One region of the Streptomyces sp. RLA012 genome, then DNA from elsewhere that is predicted to be linked to it. Evidence: riboswitches for the same ligand, from Rfam matches in the RefSeq annotation. Region 1 holds a riboswitch; the other holds the start of a gene.
What was found. Region 1 has a riboswitch for thiamine pyrophosphate ahead of RV986_RS07150 (purine-cytosine permease family protein). Riboswitches for the same ligand answer to the same signal wherever they lie in the genome.

Region 1 (11,850 bases):
GCCCGGGCGGCAACAGTCGGCGCAGGTCGGTCCGGCGAGCCGTCCGGCTCGCCTCCGCCGGGCAGGGCGCGCGACGATGCCGTGTCCCTCTGTCCATGGAGTGGGAAGTTGTACGCCAGCCATCCCGGACCACCGCCCGGGGCCCGTTCCGTTCACCGCCCCGGGCGAACGGCTCCCCCGCCGCAAAGTCCGTCGCGGCTACGCCTCCCGGAACCGCCCCGCCCTCCGGCACACCTCACGGATGACACCCGTGCCCCGCGGCTTCCGCCCATCGGCCGGCTGCGTCCCCGGCACTGCGGCGGCTTCAGGTCCGGCTCGCCCTCGGCCCCACCACAACCGCCGTGCGCTGACCCGTGCCCTTCAGGGCACCGACCGCGCCCCATACGTGCAGGGCAAACGCGAACGCGGCCGTCGGGCCGCCCGTCCGACCGGCACCAAGTCCGCCTCGCCCGGCGGACCGTCCTCGGTGGAGGACAAGGCGTACGGCTACAACCCGTACGGCTTCAGGCCCGCGACAGCCGCGGTGCCTCACCTTCCGGTCTCGGGCCCCCAGTACTCCGGGCCGACACCGCGCCAGTCGATGAGCGGGGACACCGCCGCGGTCACGGGGTCCACGTCGAGACCCACTCGACGCAGGAACTCGGACAGATCCTCCAGGTTGTACGCCAACCCGAGGTTCTCGCCGCGCACACGCACTCGGCGGCCACCGGTGTCAGCGGGCGGAGCCACGATTACAGGCAACGGTTCGGACATGGATCCAGCCTCGCTTCTCCGGTCCCGGCCTGCATCCCGGCCCCGTGCCGCACCTGACCACCGTTCGTCGTGATCAGGCCGTCGGGAAAGTCTTCGTACGCCATGCGCTAATTCAAGCACATGTTCGATTTACGGCGCACGCCCCGTACCCTGCGGGCCCGTTGCGCAAGTTCCCGATCACGACGAGCCACTGACGGACGGACCGGATCGGATCGAATCGGAAGCGCGCTACGGGGCGGGAATCCCGTGACGCTAGGCCGTTCGAGCTCCTGCCCGGTGCGGCGAGCCGTCGGCCTCAGACCCGCGGTCGGTTGATCAGTCCGGAGAGCACGATCACGCTCTCGGTGCGCTCGATGACCCTGGCCTCGCGCACCCGCTGGATGGCCCGTTCCAGATGCGGAATGTCCAGGGCCATCATGTGCACCATGGCGTCCGCGGCGCCGGAGACCGTGTAGGCCTCGACCACCTCGGGGACGGCCTCCAGATCCCGCCGCAGCTCCGCGGGCGTCGGATTGCCCTTGCAGTACACCTGGACGAACGCCTCGGTCCGCCAGCCCAGCGCCTGGGTGTCGACGAGCGCCGTGAAGCCCCGGATCGTGCCGTCGGCCACCAGTCGGTCGAGGCGCCGCTTCGCCGCCGGTGCCGACAGTCCGGCCGCCTTGCCGATCTCGGCGTACGTACTGCGCGCGTCGCTCAGCACACAGCGGACGATGGCCTCGTCGATCGCGTCCATGGTCATGCCCCTCTCACCCCTTCCCCTCGCGCAAGAAATCTCCAAGGAGGCTGCATCTTCGCAAGAAAACAGCCCTGGACCGAAACAAACGGCGATTGATTGCGCACGCTCCCCGTTCGTAGCATCCCCTGGCATGCGTACAGTGCTCACTGCCCAGGAGACCGCCGCTCTGGAGGCCCTCGACGAAGCGGCGCTCGCCGCGCTGCTGCTCGATGTGCTGGCCGTGCCGAGCGTGACCGGAAGCGCGGCCGAGTCCGAACTGCAGCACCGCCTCGCACGGGATCTCGGCCGGTTCGGCCTGGACGTCGACCTGTGGTCCATGGATCTGCCCGGCCTGCGCGCCGCGCCCGGCTTCCCCGGTACGGAGGTACCGCGCGAGGAGGCGTGGGGGCTGGTGGCGACGCTGCCGGGCACCGGGGAGGGTCCCACCGTGATCCTCCAGGGTCATGTGGACGTCGTACCGCCCGGGGACCTCGCGCAGTGGGCGGGTGACCCCTTCGTGCCGAGGGTGCGTGGCGATGTCGTGCACGGCCGGGGCGCCTGCGACATGAAGGCCGGTGTGGTCGCCAACATCGCTGCACTCGCGGCGATCCGGGCCTCGGGAGTACGGCTGCGGGGCAGCGTGGCGGGCCACTTCGTCGTCGGCGAGGAGGACGGTGGGATCGGGGCCTTCGGAACCCTGCGGCGCGGCCACCGCGGCGACGCCTGCGTCATCACCGAGCCGACCGGCGGCACGCTGGTCACGGCCAACGCGGGTGCCCTGACCTTCCGTATCACCGTGCCGGGCCGGTCCGCGCACGCGAGCACCCGGGACGCCGGGGTGAGCGCCATCGACGCCTACGCGCCGATCGCCGCCTGCCTCGCCCGGCTGGAGGTCGCCCGCAACAAGGCGCCGGATCCCCTGATGGCGGAGTACCCGATCCCGTACACCGTGTCCGTGGGCATGCTCCAGGCCGGTGACTGGGCCAGCAGTGTGCCGGGGCTGCTCGTCGCCGACGGGCGGCTGGGACTGCGGCTCGGTGAGGAACCGGCCGCGGCCCGCGAGGAGTTCGAAGGCCGGGTGGCTCGGGCGTGCGCGGCGGATCCGTGGCTGAGCGAGCATCCCGCGGTCGTCACCTGGCCCGGCGGCCAGTTCGCCAGCGGACGGCTGCCGGCCGGGCATCCGTTGCGCGAGGTGGTGAGCAGGGCGCACGCGGACACCACCGGTGCGCCCGGCGCGCGGGAACGCGGCGCCCCCTACGGGAGCGATCTGAGGCTGTACGCCGGGGCGGGCATACCCACGCTCCAGTACGGTCCAGGCGATGTGCGCCTGGCCCACGGTCCCGACGAGCGGGTGTCCCTGACGGAGACGGTCGCGGTCGCCCGCACGCTGGTCCTCACGGCGCTCCGCACGGCGGGAACCGCGTAGCAGCACCGCACGAACAGCACAGAAGCACCGCACGAGCCGCACACCGGCACCGCGGGAACCGCCGAGCGGGGTTCACCGCCCCGCGCGGATCCGCCAGCCGTGGTCGACCGGTCCCAGGCCCGAGCCCAGCGGGAATCCCGCCGCGATCGCGCCCGTGACGTACTCCTTCGCGAGCCGCACCGCCTCCGGCACCGCCCGGCCCTGCGCCAGCCCCACCGCGATGGCCGAGGCCAGGGTGCAGCCGGTGCCGTGCGTATGGCGGTTGTCGTGGCGCGGGGCCCGGAACCAGTGCTGTTCGGTGCCGTCGGTCAGCAGGTCGACGGCCTCGCCGGGCAGGTGGCCGCCCTTCACCAGGACCCAGCGGGGCCCGTACGACAGCAGCCGCTGCGCGGCCCGGCGCATGTCCGGCTCGCCCGTCGCCTTGATCCCCGTGAGCTCGGCGGTCTCGTCGAGGTTCGGTGTCGCCACCGTCGCGAGGGGCAGCAGAACCGTCCGTACGGTGTCCAGCGCGTCGTCGGCCAGCAGCCGGTCCCCGTGCTTGGAGACGCTCACCGGGTCCACCACCACGGGCGCGCCGACGTCCGACAGCAGTTCGGCGACGGTCTCGACGAGCAGCGGCGAGGCGAGCATCCCGGTCTTCACGGCCTGCACCCCGATGTCGTCCACGACACTGCGGTACTGCGCGCGCACCGCCTCGACGGGAAGATCCCAAGCGCCCTGTACGCCCACGGAGTTCTGTGCGGTGACGGCGGTCAGCACGCTCATCCCGTGCGCGCCCAGCGCGAGCATCGTCTTCAGATCGGCCTGGATGCCCGCGCCGCCCCCGGAGTCCGATCCGGCGATGGTCAGGACACGGGGCGGGGCGGTGGGCGGGACGGTGGGTGTGTTCGGAAGCATGGCGGGTGTCACTCCGTACGAGGGGGTGAGTGGAGGCGGGGTCAGCGGCGCAGGCGCAGCGGGGCGTAGACCAGCAGAGCCGCGACGAACGCCACCCCGTAGGCCAGGTCGGCGCCGTGCAGGGCATCGGCGACCGGGCCGACGTACAGGCTGGTGCTCATGAACGGCACCGCCGCGGCGAAGGCCGCGCCGAAGGAGACCAGCGCGGGCCACCACGGCTGCGGGCGGGCGCTCTCGGCGGCCAGGTCGACGGGTGCGCCGCCGCGGGCCCTGGCCCGGGCGAGCCAGTCGACGACGACGATCGCGACGAACCCGGGAATCCAGTAGCCGACGAACAGCAGGACGTTCTGGAAGCGGGCCGTGGTGTCGGCCGCGTGCATCCACAGCACGAGCGGGAAGCCGAGCAGGGCGGCCAGCGCGGCGGCGGCCGGACGCGGCAGACGTACGCCCATGGTCTGCAGGGCGAGCGAGCCGCTGTAGTCGTTCATGGCGTTGCTGCTCAGCGCGGCGAGCGCCACGGCGAGCAGGCCGAACGCGCCGAGGGCGCCCCCGCCGAGCAGGGTGTCGACGCCGCGGGCGGTCTGGTCGGTGAAGACGGCCGCGCCCCACAGTCCGAGCGCCTGGACGGCCACGAAGGACACGCCGATGCCGGCCAGGGTGTACCAGAACATGCGCGGGCGGGACGTCGTACGCGGTAGATAGCGGCTGAAGTCGCTGGCGTACGGGGCCCACGACAGCGCCAGGCTGAGCGCGATCGTGCAGGTCAGGATGAAGGCCCCGGCCCGGTCGGCGCCGTGTGCGGTGGCGGCGGGGGTGGTGTGGGCGCCGCTGAGGAGCTTCACGGTCAGGGCCACGAAGGCGGCGGCGAGGGCGAAGGTCATCACGCTCTGGAGCCGGTGGATGGCCTCGTAGCCGAGGACGCCGAGCGCGCCCTGCGCCGCCATCATCACCAGCACGCCCAGCCAGAACGGCCAGCCGCACAGCTGGGCCAGCGCGTCCCCGCCGAAGAGGCCGATCAGCGCGTCCCAGGCGATGGACGACAGCCACTGCAGGACGCCCGGCACCGCCACGGCCCGCCCGAACGCGAGCCGGGCCAGCGGCAGCTGTCCGGCGCCGGTCCGGCTGCCCCAGGTGCCGAGGTACGCGGTCGGTACGGCGCCCAGCAGGGTGCCCAGCACGACGGCGGTGAGCGCGGTGGAGAAGTCCAGGCCGAGCGTGATGCCGACGGTGCCGGTGAACACGCCGGTCATGGTCAGGTTGGGGGCGAACCACACGGTGAAGAGGCGGCCGGGGCCGCCGTAGCGGTGGTCCTCCGGGACCGGGGCGATTCCGCGCGCCTCGACGTGCAGATCCCCCGGGGCGGTGGGCATCCGCCCGTCGAAGACGCCCTGCGGGCCTCCGGCGGCCACCTCGCCGCGGGCGTTACGGGCATACGGCAACGACATGAGACATCCCTCCGCCAGTCCTAACTGGTTCAGGTTCGACGGGTGTGATCTCAGCCCTCGTGCGGGGCACCCCGTGTCCGGTTCGGCGGTCAGGATAGCCCGGCCGGCGCGTTCGCCCCAGTGGGAGGGGCGGGTGCCCCCACCCGGGACGGGGCAGGCGGGCCGTGCGAGGCGTACGAGCCGTACGAGCCGTACGAGCCCGTACGGCCTAGGAGTCGACGCGCGGCTCCCGGCCCTCGTACGCCGCCGTCAGCAGTCCCAGCACCCCGTCCGTAGTGATGTCGCGGGGGTTCGGGTATGCCTGCGCGGTGGCCTGCGCCGCCGCCACCGCAAGGTCGCTCTCCTTCAGGCCGAGCTCGGCGAGGGTGCGGGGTGCGCCGAGGCTTCCCGCCAGCTCCCACAGGGCGCGGGGTACGTCGTCGGTGCCCAGGGCGCGGGACAGGGCGGTGATCGCCCGGGGCGCGGCGGGCGCGTTGTGGGCGAGGGCGTACGGCAGGACCACCGTGTGCGTCTCGGCGTGCGGCAGGCCGAAGGTGCCGCCGAGGACGTGGCACAGCTTGTGGTGCAGGCCCATGGTGGTGGCGCCCAGGCAGGCGCCGCAGAGCCAGGCGCCGTACAGGGCGCGGCCGCGCGCTTCGAGGTCGTCGGGGGCGGCGGCCACGAGCGGCAGGGCGCCCGCCATCGCCCGTACGCCCTCCTCGGCCATGAGCGAGACGAGCGGCGAGGTGTCGGGGGCGTACAGGGCCTCGACGGCGTGCGCGAGCGCGTTGATGCCGCTGGTGACGGTGAGGGGGACGGGGAGCCCGAGGGTGAGCTCGGGGTCGTAGACGACGCTTCGGGGCTGGACGGCGGGGTCGCGTCCGGTGCGCTTGGCGCCGTGCTCGGTGAGGCCCCAGACCGGGGTCATCTCGGAGCCGGCGTAGGTGGAGGGCACGGCGATCAACGGCAGGCCGGTGCGCAGCGCGATCGCCTTGCCGAGGCCGATCGCCGAGCCGCCGCCGACCGCGACACAGCCGTCGGCGCCCGCCGCGCGCGCCGCCTCGACCGCCCGGTCGGCGACCTCGGCGGGTACGTGCATCCGGGCCCCGGCGTGCAGCCCCGCGCAGGCCTCGCCCAGCGCGTCCGCGACCGCGCGCGCGGTGCTCGCGCCCCGGCTGCCACAGACCACCAGCACCCGGCGCAGCCCGAGCCGGGCGGCCTCGCCGGGGGTCGCGGACACGGCGGCGCCGGGCCGGAAGACGACGCGCGCGGGCTGGGTCTCGTACGAGAAGTCGAGGGGTGTGTTCCCTCCCGTCGATCCGGTCATTCCTGCTCCAGTACGAGGTCGAAGCGTGCATGGCGGAAGGGGTTCGGGACGCCGAACTCCCGTGCCAGGGGCGGGTCGTCGGTCTCGGTGAAGTCCTGGACCAGGCTCTTCTTGACGGCGAACACCGCGTCGGAGTCGAGGTGCTCGCTGCCCGCGACGAAGATGTGTGTGGTGACGGGGACGTGGCCCTCGGCCGAGGCGATGAAGTGGATGTGGGCGGGGCGGTAGGGGTGCCGGGCCGTGGCGCGCAGCAGTGCGCCGACCGGGCCGTCGGTGGGGATCGGGTACGGGCTCGGTACGCAGGTGCGGAACCAGAAGCGGCCCTCGGTGTCCGCGGTGAACAGTCCCCGCCCGTTCCCGGGCGGCTGGACGTCCGGCCGCTGCACGTCGTAATGGCCCTCGGCGTCGGCCTGCCACACGTCGAGGACCGCGCCGGGCAGCGGGGTGCCGTCCTGGGACAGCACCCGGCCGCTCACCACGCACGGCTCGCCGGTGCCCACCAGGTCGATGTCCGCGCCGAGCGCGCGGACCGGCGACTCGGTCATGTGGAACGGGCCGAGGACCGTGGACTCGGTCGTGCCCGGGTGGCGACGACCGTTGAGTGTCTCCACGAGCATCGAGACGCCGAGCACGTCCGACAGGAGGATGAACTCCTGGCGGGTGCCGGTGCACTGCTGCCCGGTCGCGGTCAGGAATCCGATCGCGCGTTCCCACTCCGCCATCGTCGGCTCCGTCTCGCGCACGAAGTCGTGGAGGTGACGGGTGAGCGCGCCGAGCAGCTCACGCAGGCGCGGATCGGCCGTGTCCCGCAGGCTGTCGACGACGGCATCGGTGATGTCGTTCGTGAAATCGCCCGGTTCGACGGTCATGCCACTCCCGGAACATCGTGCTTCACGGCGAGGAACCCGAACAGATCGGGGACACCGCCCGGGCCCGCCTCCACGGTCCGTACCAGCCGCAGGCCGGCCGCCAGGGTGGCGTTGAGGAGGTCCGCGAGGGGGACGTGCCGGGCGCCGACCCGGGCGCGGACGCCGGCCGGGTTCCATGCGTCGAAGCTGCGCGAACGGTCGGTGTACCGCTCGTCGACCACGATCCGGGGCCGGTCGCTCCAGTCGGCGAACGCGCCGATGAAGCACGGGTGCACCCCGAGGTGCACGAAGTGTCCGCCGGGGCGCAGCACCCGGGCGGTCTCGCGCAGTACGGCGGCGTAGTCGGGTACGTCGGTGCTGGCCAGCACGCACACCGCGGCGGGGAGGGAGTCGTCGGCGAACGGAAGGGCCGCCGCGTCGGCCACGGCGACGGGCAGCCGCTGGGCGGCGTGGCGCAATTGTCCGCGCGAGAGATCCACCCCCACCGGCGTCCGTCCCAGCCCGGCGAGCACGGAGGCGTGGGCGCCCGTGCCGCAGCACACGTCCAGGCACGGGCCGTCGCCCGGGCCCAGCAGCTCCCGCAGCGTGGCGTGCACCCGCTGGATGTAGTCGCCGGCCCCCGACGACATGAAGTCGTTGTACCAGTCGGCGTGTTCGTCGTACGGCGCTGTCGCCCCAGGACTCATACCGCCGATGGTACGGGAGGAGGCATTTCAATTATTATAGATGGTAAGTGCCATATGTTCCGGTACGCCCGTGAACGCGCGAACGTGAGGCCCGGCATGGCCAAGAATCTCGTCATCTGCCTGGACGGCACGGGAAACCAGTTGAAGGCGCAAGGGAACACCAACGTCATCCGGCTCTACGAAATGCTCGACCTCTCCGATCCCACCCGGCAGATCGCCTACTACGACCCCGGCGTCGGCACCTTCTCCGCCGCGGGCGTCCGGACACCCCTCGGCCGTCGCCTGTCGAGGCTCTTCGGTCTCGCCTTCGGCTCCGGGACGAAGGCCAACCTGGCCGAGGCCTACACGTATCTGATGAACCATTACCAACCGGGCGACCGTATCCACATCTTCGGTTTCAGCCGCGGCGCGTACACGGCCCGGGCCCTCGTGGGCATGCTCAGGGCGGTCGGCCTGATGCGGCCGGGCATGGAGAACCTCGTCCCGTACGCCGTGTCCGTGTACGCCAAGAACAAGGACTGGACCCGGCAGGACTGGGACCAACTGCACCACTTCGCCGCCGCCTTCAGCAACGCGGTGGACGGGCGTACCGGCATCCCGGTCACCTATCTGGGGATCTGGGACTCCGTGAAGGCCGCCGGGGTCCTGCGCTGGAACCTGCGCTGGCCGTACACCCGTCAGATCCCGAACGTCCTGCGCGTGCGGCACGCGGTCGCCATCGACGAGAAGCGCCGGCCCTACGCCGAGTACCTCGTCACGTCCGGCGACAAGAAGCGGCCGGTGCCCGCGTCGGTCGAGCAGGTGTGGTTCGCCGGAGTGCACTCCGACGTCGGCGGGACCTTCGACGACGATCCCCGCCTCGCCGGCGTCGCACTCAAGTGGATCGTGGACGGCGCCGTCGAGGAGCGGCTCCTGCTGAAGCCCGGCGCGTACGCACGCGACGTGACGCTCGCCCCCGAGAACGCCCTGGGTACGGTGCACCGGATGGGCTGGGTCTGGGCCCTGCTCACCTACCGTCGCCGTCGGCTTCCGCGGGACGCGCGGGTGCACGCGAGTGTCCGCGCGCGCCTGGAGCGGGAACCGGGCTACGCCGACCGCATCCCGTCGACCGTGACCTGGTCCGACCCCGACTGGCTGACCGCCCGGGCCGACCACCCGGAACCGGCCTCCCGGAACCGGCCTTTCGCCACCGGCCACACGGGACCGCCCCCTCGCCACTGACCAGTGCCGTGCACGCCGAGCGGCGGCCCCGGGACACATCGGCCGTCGCGCACAATGGTCCGATGATCGACGGTACTTCGCCGACAGCAGCGGCCACACCACCACCCCGGCTGATCAAGGACGACGAACTGACCGGCCATTCCGTGGTCGCCAACAGCACCATGAACCGCGAACGGGTCCTGACCGGCGTCAACAGCTACACCCGCGAACTCGGCTTCTCCCCCGCCGAGTTCCTGAGCGAGCACGGCCCCGCCCCGTCCTGGCTGGACCTGTGCAGCGGGGAGGGTCTCGCCCTCCGTACGGCAGCGCGGCACCTCCCGCAGGCCGTCATCACGGGCGTGGACCTGGTCGGCCCGCGGCAGCGGACAGCACTGCCCGACGGCCTCGAACTCATCACCGCGGACCTCGCCCGATGGTCCCCGGCGCGCCGCTACGACCTCATCACCTGCGTCCACGGGCTGCACTACATCGGCGACCGGCTCGCCCTGCTGGAGCGGGCCGCGTCCTGGCTCAGCGGCACCGGTCTGCTGGTCGCCCACCTCGATCCCTCGACGCTGCGGCGACCCGACGGCGGCGACGCGTCCCGCCCGGTCCTGGCGGCACTGCGCGCCGCCGGCTTCCACTACTCGGCCCGCCACCACCGCCTCAGCCTGCGGGGCGGCCGCCCGATCGCGCTGCCCTTCGCCTACCTCGGCGCCGACCCACAGGCAGGCCCCAACTACACCGGCCAGCCCGCCGTCGCGTCGTACTACGAAACGACCAAGAGGCCGTATCGGACTCTTCCGATACAGCCTCCGACCCGCGACTTCAAAAGTCGGGACGACAGGATTTGAACCTGCGACCCCTTGACCCCCAGTCAAGTGCGCTACCAAGCTGCGCCACGTCCCGATGCCGTCACCCGCAGTGTTCCGCGTGATCGTGCGAACAGAACTTTACCCCACGTCGGTGGCTGCTCCGAAGGCGGCACTGGGCGCGCGACAATCGGGGCATGAACGGAACATCCGGAGGTAGCCGAGGCGGCGGGCGGGATCGGGACACGGCGGGGCGGGCGCGCAGTGCCCGGCCGCGGGACGGGCTGGGGCGGCCGCTGCCGTACGGCGCGGACGGCGTGCAGCGGCAGCCGGAGGGCGTCGTGCGCAGCCCCGAGGACACGGTGACCGAGGCGCAGGCGCTGCTGGACGCGGGGAAGCCGTTCCATGCGCACGAGGTCTTCGAGGACGCCTGGAAGTCCGGCCCCGAGGGCGAGCGCACCCTCTGGCGGGGGCTGGCGCAGCTCGCGGTGGGGCTCACCCACGCGGCCCGCGGGAACACCACGGGCGGTGCCCGGCTGCTGCGGCGCGGGGCCGGGGCCGTGGAGGAGTGGGCAGCGGGGGCGGCGGGCAGGGCCCGTCCGCACGGGCTGGACCTCGCCGGACTGGCCGCCTGGGCACGGGAGTTGGCGGCGGTCGTGGAGCGCGGGGGTCCCACGATCAGCGCGGTGACCTGGGCGCCTCGGCTGCGCGGACCCCGGGCTTGACCACTGCGGAGTTGCCCCCGGGGGTTGACCACTGCGGAGTGGACCCCGGGGTTGATCGCTGCGGCGCGGCCCCGTGGTGTACCACTGCTGCGCGGTCGGCGCACCCGGCTGCGGTGCGGGTCGATTCACCCCGGCCATGTTGCGGGTCGATGCACCCCGGTGCGGTGCGAGTGGTGTCACCCGGGTGCGGTGCGAGCGGCATCACCGGGTGCGGTGGGTCCGTTGTCAGTGGCGTGCGGCAGACTCGGGGGGTGCGAAAGATTCATGTCATCGGCATTGGCGCGGGCGACCCCGACCAGCTCACCCTGCAGGCGGTCAAGGCGCTGAGGAGCACGGACGTGTTCTTCATCCTGGACAAGGGCGAGGTGAAGTCGGACCTCGTCCAGCTGCGCCGTGACATCCTCGACGCGCATCTGCCCGAGGGGGCGTACCGCCTGGTCGAGGCCCGCGACCCGGACCGCGACCGGGCCGCCGGAGGCGCCGCCTACTCCCCCGCGGTCGGGGACTGGCGCAGTGCCCGCGCCGACATCTACGAGCGGCTCGTCGCAGAGGAACTGGGCGAGGACGAGAGCGGCGCGTTCCTGGTGTGGGGCGATCCGGCGCTGTACGACAGCACGCTCGGGATCCTGGAGGAGATCCTGAACCGCGGCGCGGTGGCGTTCACGTACGACGTCGTGCCCGGTATCAGCAGTGTCTCCGCGCTCGTCGCCAGGCATCGGACGGGGTTGAACCGGGTGGCCCGTCCCGTCCAGATCACCACGGGGCGGCGGCTCGCGGAGGGCTTCCCGGAGGGCGTCGACGACGTGGTGGTCATGCTCGACGCCCATCAGACCTTCCGGCAGTACGCCGAGGAGGACATCGACATCTACTGGGGCGCCTACATCGGCACGCCCGACGAGATCCTCGCCTCCGGGCCGATAGCCGAGGCGGCTCCCCGTATCGAGCGGCTGCGGGCCGAGGCACGGGAGCGCAAGGGCTGGATCATGGACACATATCTGCTGCGCAGGAATCCGCGC
Region 2 (11,850 bases), 6.8 Mb from region 1:
TGTCGCGCACGATCCGCGCGCGATCAGTCCTGGTGGAAGCAGATCCGAGGGCCATACCCGCAGGTTAGCCAGAGGGCGGCGGCCCCCCAACCAGACCGACCAGAATTGTCTGATTTGTCGATTTCTTGTCCACCCCTCGGACAGCTATGCGACGGCACGCACCCGCTTGGCGAACTCCCCCGCCGCCGCGCCGGGATCCGCCGCCGCGGTGATCGCCCGTACGACGACCACGCGGCGGGCGCCCGCCTCCAGCACCTCGTCGAGGTTGCCGAGGTCGATGCCGCCGATGGCGAACCACGGGCGGTCGGTGGAAAGGGCAGCCGTGGAGCGGACCAGGCCGAGGCCGGGGGCGTGGCGGCCGGCCTTGGTGGGGGTGGGCCAGCAGGGGCCGGTGCAGAAGTAGTCCACACCGTCCTGGACGGCGGCGGCCGCGGCCTCGGACTCTGCGTGTGTGGAGCGGCCGATCAGGATCTCGTCGCCGAGGATCGCGCGGGCGGCGGGGACCGGGAGGTCGCCCTGGCCCAGGTGGAGTACGTCGGCGCCGACGGCGTGGGCCACGTCCGCGCGGTCGTTGACCGCCAGGAGCTTGCCGTGGCGGGCGCAGGCGTCCGCGAAGACCTGGAGGTGCTCCAGCTCCTCGGCCGCCTCCATGCCCTTGTCACGCAGCTGCACGATGTCGACACCGCCCGCCAGGACCGCGTCCAGGAACTCGGCGAGGTCGCCCTGGCGCTTGCGGGCGTCCGTGCAGAGGTAGACGCGGGCGTCGGCGAGGCGGGCGCGGGTGGTGACGGCGTTCTCGGGCATGCGTGTGTCCCCCGTGGTGCGGCGCGTACGGAACGTGCACGCGGCGCACGGACGTGGTGCGGTGCGTACGGACCGCGGCGGCCGGGATGCCCCGGGGCCGGCCGTGGTCCGTACGCCGGACGGTGTATCGGATCAGACGGCGAGCGCCTGGGCGCGGCGCTTCACCTCCGTGCCGCGATTCTCGCTCAGAGCCTGCGCGGGGGTGCCGGGCAGGGTCGGGTCGGGGGTGAAGAGCCACTCGAGCATCTCTTCGTCGGTGAAGCCGTCGTCCCGCAGGAGCGTCAGGGTGCCGGTCAGGCCCTTGACGACCTTCTGTTCGTTCCCGTCGATGAAGGCGGCGGGGACGTGCAGTGCGCGGTTCTCACCACGGCGTACGGCGATCAGCTGGCCCTCCTTGACCAGCTGCCGGACGCGGGTCACCTCGACGCCGAGTTGTTCGGCGATGTCGGGGAGGGTGAGCCAGGCGGGGACGAGAGCATCGATCTTTGCGTCAATCTCGGTCACGGGACAAGCCTGCCATCCCGGACTGACACTCGGTACCCGGGCGCCCTGCGGACCGCCGTCCGAGTGGTCATGCCGTGGCGTCCTTCAGGGGGCGGGACGGGTCCGACAGGATCTCCGGGTTCATCGGCATGCCCGCTTCGATCAGGCGACGGCCCTGCGCCAGATCCCTGGGGCGGCCCACAGCCAGAAGGGCGACGAGACGGGTCTCGCGGAGCCAGCACACGGTCCAGGCGGCGCCCGAGGGATCGCCGCGCCAGACGGTCGTGTCGGCGGGGGCGTGGTGGCCGACGTACTGGACGAAGCGGCCGAACTGCTCGGACCAGAAGTACGGGACCGGGTCGTACGCCGCCGGGGTCTCGCCGATGATGTTCGCCGCCACCGTGCGCGGGCCCTGGAGGGCGTTGTCCCAGTGGTGCACGAGGAGACGCTCCTCGTAGCGGCCGGAGGGGAAGGAGGCGCAGTCGCCGACCGCGTAGACGTCCGGCAGGGAGGTGCGCAGGTGGCTGTCGGCGACCACCTCCCGGTGCGCGCCGAGCTCGACGCCGGAGCCGGCGAGCCATGCGGTGGCCGGGCGCGCGCCGATGCCGACGACCACGGCGTCCGCGGGCACCCGGGAGCCGTCGTCCAGCACCACCGCGCCGGGCTCGACGCGCTCCACGCGCGCGTGGGTGCGCAACGAGGCTCCGCAGTCCGCGTACCAGGCGGTCATCGGCGCGGCCACCTCGGCGGGCAGCACCCCGGCGAGCGGCCGGTCGGCGGCCTCGACGACCGTCACCGCGCACCCGGCCTCGCGGGCCGCCGTGGCGAACTCCGCGCCGATCCAGCCCGCCCCGACGACCACGATGTCGTGCTGCTGGGCGAGCACGGGGCGCAGCCGCTCGGCGTCGTCCAGGGTGCGCAGCAGATGGACACCCGGAACGCCCTGCGCGCCGGGCAGCTGGATCGGTTCCGCGCCGGTCGCGAGGACCAGGACGTCGTAGGGCACCGGTCCGGCCTCGGTGTCCAGCTCGTGGTCCACGGGGCGCAGGCCCAGCGCCTCGCAGCCGAGTCGCAGTTCGACGTCCAGCGACTCGAAGTCGATGTCGAAGGCGGAGCCCTCGGATGTACCGAGCAGCACCGCCTTGGACAGGGGCGGCCGGTCGTACGGCTGGTGCGGCTCGGCGCCGATCAGCGTGACGTTCCCGGCGAAGCCCTGTTCGCGCAGGGCGACCGCGGTCTGCACGCCGGCCATGCCCGCGCCCGCGATGACGACCCGCCGTGCCGGATGCCCCTGCGCCTGCGAATGCGACTGTGCCTGCGTCTGCTCGCTCACCTGATCACCATAGACAACTGACCATTCGTCAGTCAGCGGACGTGCTCGGTGAGCTGTTCCACAATGCTCGTCCCGCTGCCGTCCTGCGACTCCCACTCCCAGGTCTCCTCCAGGCGCACCCGCCCGTCGGGCAGCTCCACCACCACGGATGCGCAGTGCCCCGACGAGGTGCCGCCGTCGTGCTTGAGCTGCACGTACCGGAAGTCGAGCCGGTCGCCGTCCCGGGTCCCCACGAGGTGGCCGCGCACGACGTCCCCGCCCGTGTACTCGGCCCAGATCTCGCCGTCCTTCTCGTGGTACGTGAACCGGGTGCCGGTCCCCACCTGCCCCGGTGCCTGGTCGGCGACCGGCGCGAGGACGAGGCCGTCGAGCGAGCGGGCCATGGACGGAGGCTCCCTTACTGAGACATACGGCAGCGGGCTAGGCTGGCCACCGTAAAGCACTCGCGGGAGCCCGGACGCACCGGGCTGAGAGGGAGGCTGGCGGCCTCCGACCGTACGAACCTGATCCGGGTCATGCCGGCGAAGGGAGGGGCTGGACGCCCATGTCGCTCATCCGTACATCCGCGCGTACCTCGGACCCCCGTACCTCGGACCCCCGTACCTCGGACGTCCTTGTCGTCGGGGGCGGGATCATCGGGCTCGTGACCGCCTGGCGGGCCGCTCAGCGCGGGTTCACCGTCGCGGTCGTGGACCCCGAGCCGGGCGGCGGCGCGGCGCAGGTGGCCGCCGGAATGCTCGCCGCCGTCACCGAGCTGCACTACGGCGAGCAGACCCTGCTGGGCCTCAACCTCGCCTCCGCGCGTCGCTATCCCGACTTCGCCGCCGAGCTCACCGAGGCGACGGGCCAGGACCTCGGCTACCGCCGGTGCGGCACGCTGGCCGTCGCGCTGGACGCCGACGACCGCGCCCATCTGCGTGAACTGCACGCCCTGCAGCACCGGTCGGGGCTCGACTCGGAGTGGCTGAGCGGCCGTGAGTGCCGCCGTCTGGAGCCGATGCTCGCACCGGGTGTGCGGGGCGGGCTGCGGGTCGACGGCGACCACCAGATCGACCCGCGCCGGCTGGCGAAGGCCCTGGTCACGGCGTGCGAGCGGGCCGGAGTGGAGTTCCACCGGACCTGGGCGGAGCGGCTGACCGTCGTACGGGACCGGGCCGCCGGGGCCGTCACGACGGGCGGCGAACAGCTGACGGCCGGGCAGGTGGTGCTCGCCGCCGGGAGCCTCAGCGGGAAGCTCGCGGGCGTACCCGATGACGTACTGCCGCCCGTGCGCCCGGTGAAGGGACAGGTGCTGCGGCTGACCGTGCCGAAGCGGTACGCGCCGTTCCTGAGCCGGACCGTGCGGGCCGTGGTGCGCGGCAGCCAGGTCTACCTGGTGCCGCGGGAGAACGGCGAGCTCGTCGTGGGCGCCACCAGCGAGGAGCTGGGCTGGGACACGACGGTGACCGCGGGCGGGGTGTACGAGCTGCTGCGCGACGCCCACGAGCTGGTTCCCGGGATCACCGAGCTCCCGCTCACGGAGACGCGCGCCGGACTGCGGCCCGGGTCACCCGACAACGCGCCGCTGCTCGGGCCGACCCGGCTCGACGGGCTGCTGCTGGCCACCGGCCACTACCGCAACGGCGTCCTGCTCACCCCCGTCACCGGGGACGTGATGGCGCATGTCCTGACCACCGGGGACCTGCCGGACGAGGCTCGCCCCTTCACCCCCCAGCGCTTCAGCACGGCCCTCACGGAGCAGCCCGTATGAACATCTTCGTGACCGTCTTCGTCAACGGAGAGCGGCGGCTGGTCGCTTCCGGCACCGTCCTCGACGCGCTCGTCGCCACCCTCACGGTCGCGCCGTCCGGAGTCGCCGCCGCGCTCAACGAAACCGTCGTCCCGCGCGGGCAGTGGTCGTCCACGGCCCTCGCCGAGGGCGACCGCGTCGAGGTGCTCACCGCCGTCCAAGGAGGCTGAACCATGGCCGACGATCCCTTTGTCCTCGGGGGTACGTCCTTCTCGTCCCGTCTGATCATGGGTACGGGGGGTGCGCCCAGCCTGGACGTCCTGGAGCGGTCGCTCGTGGCGTCCGGCACGGAGCTGACGACGGTCGCGATGCGGCGGGTGGATCCCACGGCGCACGGCTCGGTGCTCTCCGTGCTGCACCGGCTCGGCATCCGGGTGCTGCCGAACACGGCGGGGTGTTTCACCGCGGGCGAGGCCGTGCTGACCGCGCGGCTCGCACGGGAGGCCCTCGGTACCGAGATGGTCAAGCTGGAGGTCATCGCCGACGAGCGCACCCTGCTGCCCGATCCGATCGAGTTGCTCGACGCCGCCGAGGTGCTGGTCGACGACGGGTTCACCGTGCTGCCGTACACCAACGACGATCCCGTGCTCGCACGGAAGCTGGAGGATGTCGGCTGCGCGGCGATCATGCCGCTCGGGTCGCCCATCGGGTCCGGTCTGGGCATTCGCAACCCGCACAACTTCCAGCTGATCGTGGAGCACGCGCGCGTGCCGGTGATTCTGGACGCGGGCGCCGGTACGGCGTCGGACGCCGCGTTGGCGATGGAGCTGGGGTGTGCGGGGGTGATGCTCGCGTCGGCCGTCACCCGGGCGCAGGAGCCGGTGCTGATGGCCGAGGGCATGAAGCACGCGGTGGAGGCCGGCCGGCTCGCCCGGCGTGCGGGGCGGATTCCCCGGCGGCACTTCGCCTCGGCGTCCTCTCCCGTGGAGGGGCTGGCACGGCTGGATCCGGAGCGGCCTGCTTTCTAGGCACCCGATCCAGGTACCCGATCCGGGTACCCGGCCCAGGTACCCGGCACCGATGTGTTTTTTCTCCCGCCCGCGCCTCACCCGTTTCCGGGCGGCTGGAAAGCGCGGGTCTCCCGTGAGCGGTTCTCGCCGTTGACAGGTGCGGGAAGCGGCCACCGGGACGGACACCTCGACGGCTGCGAGATGCGTCACAGGTCCGCTGCAGTCCCGCTCCGGTATGGGCCGAACGGGTGGGGGTGACAGTGGCGGCTCGTAGACTCACCTGCGTGGATACGACCCTTCAGGACCCGCTTGTCGGGCAGGTGCTCGACGGCCGCTATCGCGTCGACGCGCGGATCGCGGTCGGCGGGATGGCCACGGTCTACAGGGCCCTGGACACCCGCCTCGACCGGGTGCTCGCGCTCAAGGTGATGCACCCTGCGCTGGCCGCCGACGGCTCGTTCGTCGAGCGGTTCATCCGCGAGGCCAAGTCGGTGGCCCGGCTCGCGCACCCCAATGTGGTGCAGGTCTTCGACCAGGGCACGGACGGGTCGTACGTCTATCTGGCCATGGAGTACGTCGCCGGGTGCACCCTGCGCGACGTGCTGCGTGAACGCGGAGCGCTGCAGCCGCGGGCCGCGCTGGACGTCCTGGAGCCGGTGCTCGCCGCGCTCGGCGCCGCGCACCGCGCCGGGTTCGTGCACCGCGACATGAAGCCGGAGAACGTCCTGATAGGGGACGACGGCCGGGTCAAGGTGGCCGACTTCGGTCTCGTACGGGCCGTGGACACCGTCACGAACACGACGGGTGCGGTGCTCGGCACCGTGTCGTACCTCGCTCCCGAACAGATCGAGCACGGCACCGCCGACACCCGCGTCGACGTCTACGCCTGTGGAGTGGTCCTCTACGAAATGCTCACCGGCGGCAAGCCGTACTCCGGGGATTCCCCCGCCCAGGTGCTCTACCAGCACCTGCACGCGGATGTGCCGCCGCCGTCCGCCGCCGTGCCGGGGCTGCCCTTCGCCCTCGACGAGCTGGTCGCCGCGGCGACCGCCCGCAACCCCGAGGTGCGCCCGCACGACGCGGTGGCGCTGCTCGGCCAGGTCCTCCAGGCGCGGGCCGGGCTCAGCGTCGAACAGCTCGACGCCGTACCGCCGCAGGCCCTCGCCGTGGGACACGACAACGCGGGCGACCGTACGAGCGTGATCCCGCGCTCGCTGTCCGTGCCGCGCCTGCTGCCCGTGAACGACCCCTACGAGGACTACGAGGACGGCGACGGTGGCGGCGACCCGCTGAACCGGACCAGCCGGTTCGAGATGACCAGTCGGTTCGAGTCCGGTCCGACCGCTCCCTCACGGCGCGGATCGCGGCCCCGGCGCGGGATGTTCGCCCTCGTCGGGGCGATCGTGCTGGTGCTCGGGCTCGGCGCGGGCGTCTGGTACATCAACTCCGGCCAGTTCACCAAGGTCCCGCTGCTGCTGGCGAAGAGCGAGGCGCAGGCCAGGGCGCGGATCGAGAACGCCGGCCTCGACGTGGGGCAGGTCAAGCACGCCTACAGCGACACCGTGAAGCGCGGCACCGTCATCAGCAGCGACCCGGCGCCCGGCGCCCGCATCCGGGACAACGACTCCGTGACGCTGACCGTCTCGGACGGCCCGGAGACGGTGAAGGTGCCCGATCTGACGGGCCTCGCGCTGTTCAAGGCGCGGGATGTCCTGAAGGGCGAAGGGCTCGCCGCGGGCATGGTCACCCGGGAGTTCAGCCAGGACGTCACCAAGGGCTTCGTGATCCGTTCGGATCCGGGCGCGGGCACGGAGCGGCACGCCGGTTCGGCGATCGCCCTCACCGTCAGCAAGGGCAGTCCGGTCGAGGTCGCCGATGTCTCGGGCGCGTCCGTGGCGGATGCCACCGCGGAGCTGGAGGAGGCGGGCCTGAAGGTGAAGATCGCCTCCGGGCGGGTCAACTCGGAGTTCGATCAGGGCCAGGTCGCCGAGCAGTCGCCGGGCGCGGGCAGCCAGGCCACCGCGGGCGACACCATCACGCTGACGGTCTCCAAGGGCCCCGAGATGGTCCCGGTCCCGGACGTGGTGGGCGACAACGTGGACGACGCGAGGGCCACGCTGGAGGCCGCCGGGTTCAAGGTCGACGAGGACCGCGGTCTGCTCGGGCTCTTCGGGGACACGGTGAAGAAGCAGTCGGTGAGCGGCGGGGACCAGGCGCCCAAGGGGTCCACGATCACCATCGAGATCCGCTGACGGGGCGCCGCGGGGCCCGTGGCACCCTGAAGGACGTGACCAGCAAGCAGCTCCGCAACCCCGTCGGCGGCCATGTCCCCGTGGCCGGCGGCCTCAACTCCGTCGGCCTGGCCTATGCGCGCGAGATGGGCGCCGAGACCGTCCAGGTCTTCGTCGCCAACCCGCGAGGCTGGGCGACGCCCGCCGGGAACCCGAAGCGGGCCGAAGAGGACGCAGCGTTCCGCGCGGCCTGCGCCGCCGAGTCGATCCCCGCGTACGTCCATGCCCCGTATCTGATCAACTTCGGCTCGCACACCGGGGCGACGGTCGAGAGGTCGGTGGAGTCGCTGCGGCACTCGTTGCGCCGGGGCCGGGAGATCGGCGCGCTCGGCGTGGTCGTGCACACGGGGAGCGCCACCGGGGGCCGGGAGCGGGCTGTCGCCCTCAGGCAGGTGCATGAGCACCTGCTGCCCCTGCTGGACGAGCTGACCCACGACGACGACCCGTATCTGCTCCTGGAGTCGACCGCGGGCCAGGGCTCCTCCCTCTGCTCGCGCACCTGGGACTTCGGTCCGTACTTCGAGGCGCTGGACGCCCACCCGAAGCTGGGTGTCTGCCTGGACACCTGTCACATCTACGCGGCGGGCCACGACCTGACCGGTCCGAGCGGGATGCACCAGACCCTCGACCTGCTGGTGGACACGGTCGGCGAGGGCCGGCTCAAGCTGATCCACGCCAATGACTCCAAGGACGTGGTCGGTGCCCACAAGGACCGTCACGAGAACATCGGCTCCGGCCACATCGGCGAGGACCCGTTCCGCGCGCTGATGACCCACCCCGCCACCGAGGGCGTACCCCTGATCATCGAGACGCCGGGCGGCAAGGAGGGACACGCGGGGGATGTGGAGCGCCTGAAGAAGTTGCGTGACGGCTGAGCGAGCAGCCGTACAGGTGCTCTCGGGGACTCAGAGCTCGGGGCCGTCCCCGGGCTCCTCCTGGTAGGAGTAGCGCTGTTCGCGCCAGGGGTCGCCGACGTTGTGGTAGCCGCGCTCCTCCCAGAAGCCGCGGCGGTCGGCCGTCATGTACTCGACGCCCCGGACCCACTTGGGGCCCTTCCAGGCGTAGAGGTGGGGGACGACGAGGCGGAGCGGGAAGCCGTGTTCCGCCGTGAGGAGCTCGCCGTCCTTGTGGGTGGCGAAGATCGCGCGGTCGGAGGCGAAGTCGTCGAGGCGCAGATTCGAGCTGAAGCCGTACTCCGCCCAGACCATCACATGGGTGACGGTGGGCGCGGGCGGGGCGATCTCCAGGATCGTGCGCGCGGGGATGCCGCCCCATTCGGCGCCGATCATGCTGAACTTCGTGACACAGTGCAGATCGGCCACGACCGAGGTGTACGGCAGGGCCGTGAACTCCTCATGGGTCCAGCAGTGCTTCTCACCGTCGGCGGTGGCGCCGAAAACCCTGAACTCCCAGCGTTCGGGGCGGAACTTGGGCACCGGGCCGTAGTGTGTGACCGGCCAGCCACGCTGCAGTCGCTGCCCCGGCGGAAGCTCCGGCTGTGCCGCTTCTCCCGTTCCACGTTCCACCGGCGGCTGACCCATGACTCCATCCTGACAGACCCCGGGCGGTGCACATGACCAGCCCTGTCCCGATTCCGGCAACTCCTACTAAGCGTGTACTTACTGGACGCCCCGAGACGCCGATGCGAGGATGCGGCGCAATCTGCCCCGTCCCCCCGCTTGGAAGGAGCCTCTGCGATGCAGGGCGACCCCGAGGTCATCGAATTCCTCAACGAGCAGCTGACCGGTGAGCTGACCGCGATCAACCAGTACTTCCTGCACGCGAAGATGCAGGAGAACTTCGGCTGGACAAAGCTCGCGAAGTACACACGGCACGAGTCCTTCGACGAGATGAAGCACGCGGAAGTGCTCACCGACCGGATTCTCTTCCTGGAGGGACTGCCCAACTACCAGCGGCTCTTCCATGTCCGGGTGGGGCAGACCGTCACCGAGATGTTCCAGGCGGACCGGCAGGTGGAGGTCGAGGCGATCGACCGTCTCAAGCGCGGGATCGAGGTGATGCGCAACAAGGGCGACATCACGTCCGCGAACATCTTCGAGTCGATCCTTGAGGACGAGGAGCACCACATCGACTACCTCGACACCCAGCTGGAGCTGGTGGACAAACTCGGCGAGGCGCTCTACATCGCGCAGCTGATCGAGCAGCCGGAGAGCTGAACCGACGGCTCGCGCGTCAGGCGGCCTCGGCCGTCACCGCGGGGAGCGGCGCGTCCCCGATCTCGGAGAGGACCGGCCTGCCCTCGTCGGCGAGTTCCCGGCGCGGGCACGCGCCCCGGCCCAGCAGGGCCTGAATCCGGCGGACGCACGAACCACAGTCCGTGCCCGCCTTGCACGCCGACGCTATCTGGCGGGGGGTGCAGGCACCGTCCTCCGCGTGCTTCTTCACCTGCGCCTCGGTGACACCGAAGCAGTTGCAGACGTACACGCGGTCCACCTCCCGACGGGGTTCAAGGTCGTGCCGTACCGACTGGCTGAACGCCCTCTTGGCCGGTGAGGCTAACCTAACCTTACCCGTCACCCGGGAACCGTAAAAGTGCGGTGGGGCGCGGATCGTATGTGATCCGCGCCCCACTTCACGCTCCCGTAACAGGTGAACCGTTACTGGTCCCTGTACATCTCGGCGACCAGGAAGGCCAGGTCGAGGGACTGGCTGCGGTTCAGGCGCGGGTCGCAGGCCGTCTCGTAGCGCTGGTGCAGATCGTCGACGAAGATCTCGTCGCCGCCGCCCACGCACTCGGTGACATCGTCACCGGTGAGCTCGACATGGATGCCGCCGGGGTGCGTGCCCAGGCCCTTGTGGACCTCGAAGAAGCCCTTGACCTCGTCGAGCACGTCGTCGAAGCGGCGGGTCTTGTGACCCGAGGCCGCCTCGAAGGTGTTGCCGTGCATCGGGTCGGTCACCCAGGCCACGGTCGCACCGGAGGCGGTGACCTTCTCGACCAGCTCGGGCAGCTTGTCGCGGACCTTGTCCGCGCCCATCCGCACGATGAAGGTGAGCCGGCCCGGCTCGCGGTCCGGGTCGAGGCGGTCGATGTACTGCAGCGCGTCCTCGGCCGTCGTCGTCGGGCCCAGCTTGATCCCGATCGGGTTGCGGATCTTCGAGGCGAACTCGATGTGCGCACCGTCCAGCTGACGGGTGCGCTCGCCGATCCACACCATGTGGCCCGAGACGTCGTACAGGTGGCCCGTACGCGAGTCGACGCGGGTCAGCGCCGACTCGTAGTCGAGGAGCAGCGCCTCGTGGGAGGCGTAGAACTCGACGGTCTTGAACTCCTCCGGGTCGGTCCCGCAGGCCCGCATGAAGTTCATCGCGTTGTCGATCTCCCGCGCGAGCTGCTCGTAGCGCTGCCCGGACGGGGAGGACTTCACGAAGTCCTGGTTCCAGGCGTGCACCTGGCGCAGGTCGGCGTAGCCGCCGGTGGTGAAGGCGCGCACCAGGTTGAGCGTGGAGGCGGAGGCGTGGTACATCCGCTTCAGGCGCTCGGGGTCCGGGATACGGGCCTTTTCGGTGAAGTCGAAGCCGTTGACGGAGTCGCCCCGGTAGGTCGGCAGCGTCACCCCGTCACGGGTCTCGGTGGGCTTGGAACGCGGCTTGGAGTACTGGCCGGCGATACGGCCGACCTTCACGACCGGCACCGAGGCGGCGTACGTGAGCACGGCGCCCATCTGGAGGAGGGTCTTCAGCTTGTTGCGGATGTGCTCGGCCGACACCGCGTCGAAGGCCTCGGCACAGTCGCCGCCCTGGAGAAGGAACGCCTCTCCCTTGGCGACGGACGCCAACCGGGCGCGCAGCTGGTCGCACTCGCCGGCGAAGACGAGTGGCGGATACGACTCGAGGTCCGCGATCACATCGCGCAGAGCCTCGGCATCTGGGTACTCGGGCTGCTGCGCCGCGGGCAGGTCTCGCCAGGTGTTGCCAGCGCTCGCGCTGGGCTTAGCGTTCACGGTCACTCTCACCACATTACGGGGTCATGTACTGGGGCAATCCCCAAGCCCATCAGTTGAGACGAACCGCGCTCGATCGAAAAACGCTCGGAATGGCCGCGCGGGCGGGTCCGCGCGGCCACCCTGAGCAGGCGGGACGGTGCGGACAGTGCCTAGTCCACGTCGAGCCGGTCGCGGTCGATGGAGATCGTCACTCCGCCGTGCGTCTCGGTCGTGTTGCCGACGTACTGGTGGA

Region 2: it holds a riboswitch for thiamine pyrophosphate, as region 1 does, so the genes downstream of both, thiO (glycine oxidase ThiO) here and RV986_RS07150 (purine-cytosine permease family protein) in region 1, are expected to answer to the same signal.

The regions. Positions count from the first base shown of each region.
Region 1 is NZ_JBWDPA010000002.1:1,496,371-1,508,220, forward strand. Features, by position in the region: gene RV986_RS07130 (hypothetical protein) at 529-729, opposite strand; gene RV986_RS07135 (Lrp/AsnC family transcriptional regulator) at 1,049-1,486, opposite strand; gene RV986_RS07140 (ArgE/DapE family deacylase) at 1,620-2,894, shown strand; gene thiD (bifunctional hydroxymethylpyrimidine kinase/phosphomethylpyrimidine kinase) at 2,967-3,791, opposite strand; gene RV986_RS07150 (purine-cytosine permease family protein) at 3,833-5,236, opposite strand; TPP riboswitch at 5,226-5,320, opposite strand; gene RV986_RS07155 (maleylacetate reductase) at 5,445-6,542, opposite strand; gene RV986_RS07160 (dioxygenase family protein) at 6,539-7,411, opposite strand; gene RV986_RS07165 (class I SAM-dependent methyltransferase) at 7,408-8,097, opposite strand; gene RV986_RS07170 (DUF2235 domain-containing protein) at 8,194-9,318, shown strand; gene RV986_RS07175 (class I SAM-dependent methyltransferase) at 9,381-10,151, shown strand; tRNA gene RV986_RS07180 (tRNA-Pro) at 10,133-10,206, opposite strand; gene RV986_RS07185 (DUF309 domain-containing protein) at 10,307-10,834, shown strand; gene cobF (precorrin-6A synthase (deacetylating)) at 11,086-11,850, shown strand, end outside.
Region 2 is NZ_JBWDPA010000002.1:8,281,880-8,293,729, reverse strand. Features, by position in the region: gene metF (methylenetetrahydrofolate reductase [NAD(P)H]) at 1-55, opposite strand, end outside; gene thiE (thiamine phosphate synthase) at 145-804, opposite strand; gene RV986_RS38060 (Rv2175c family DNA-binding protein) at 937-1,308, opposite strand; gene RV986_RS38055 (NAD(P)/FAD-dependent oxidoreductase) at 1,376-2,620, opposite strand; gene RV986_RS38050 (avidin-fold protein) at 2,653-3,003, opposite strand; TPP riboswitch at 3,056-3,167, shown strand; gene thiO (glycine oxidase ThiO) at 3,165-4,370, shown strand; gene thiS (sulfur carrier protein ThiS) at 4,367-4,579, shown strand; gene RV986_RS38035 (thiazole synthase) at 4,583-5,377, shown strand; gene pknB (Stk1 family PASTA domain-containing Ser/Thr kinase) at 5,644-7,611, shown strand; gene RV986_RS38025 (deoxyribonuclease IV) at 7,638-8,525, shown strand; gene RV986_RS38020 (sulfite oxidase-like oxidoreductase) at 8,556-9,191, opposite strand; gene bfr (bacterioferritin) at 9,348-9,827, shown strand; gene RV986_RS38010 ((2Fe-2S)-binding protein) at 9,844-10,104, opposite strand; gene RV986_RS38005 (class II 3-deoxy-7-phosphoheptulonate synthase) at 10,269-11,621, opposite strand; gene RV986_RS38000 (glycoside hydrolase domain-containing protein) at 11,768-11,850, opposite strand, start outside.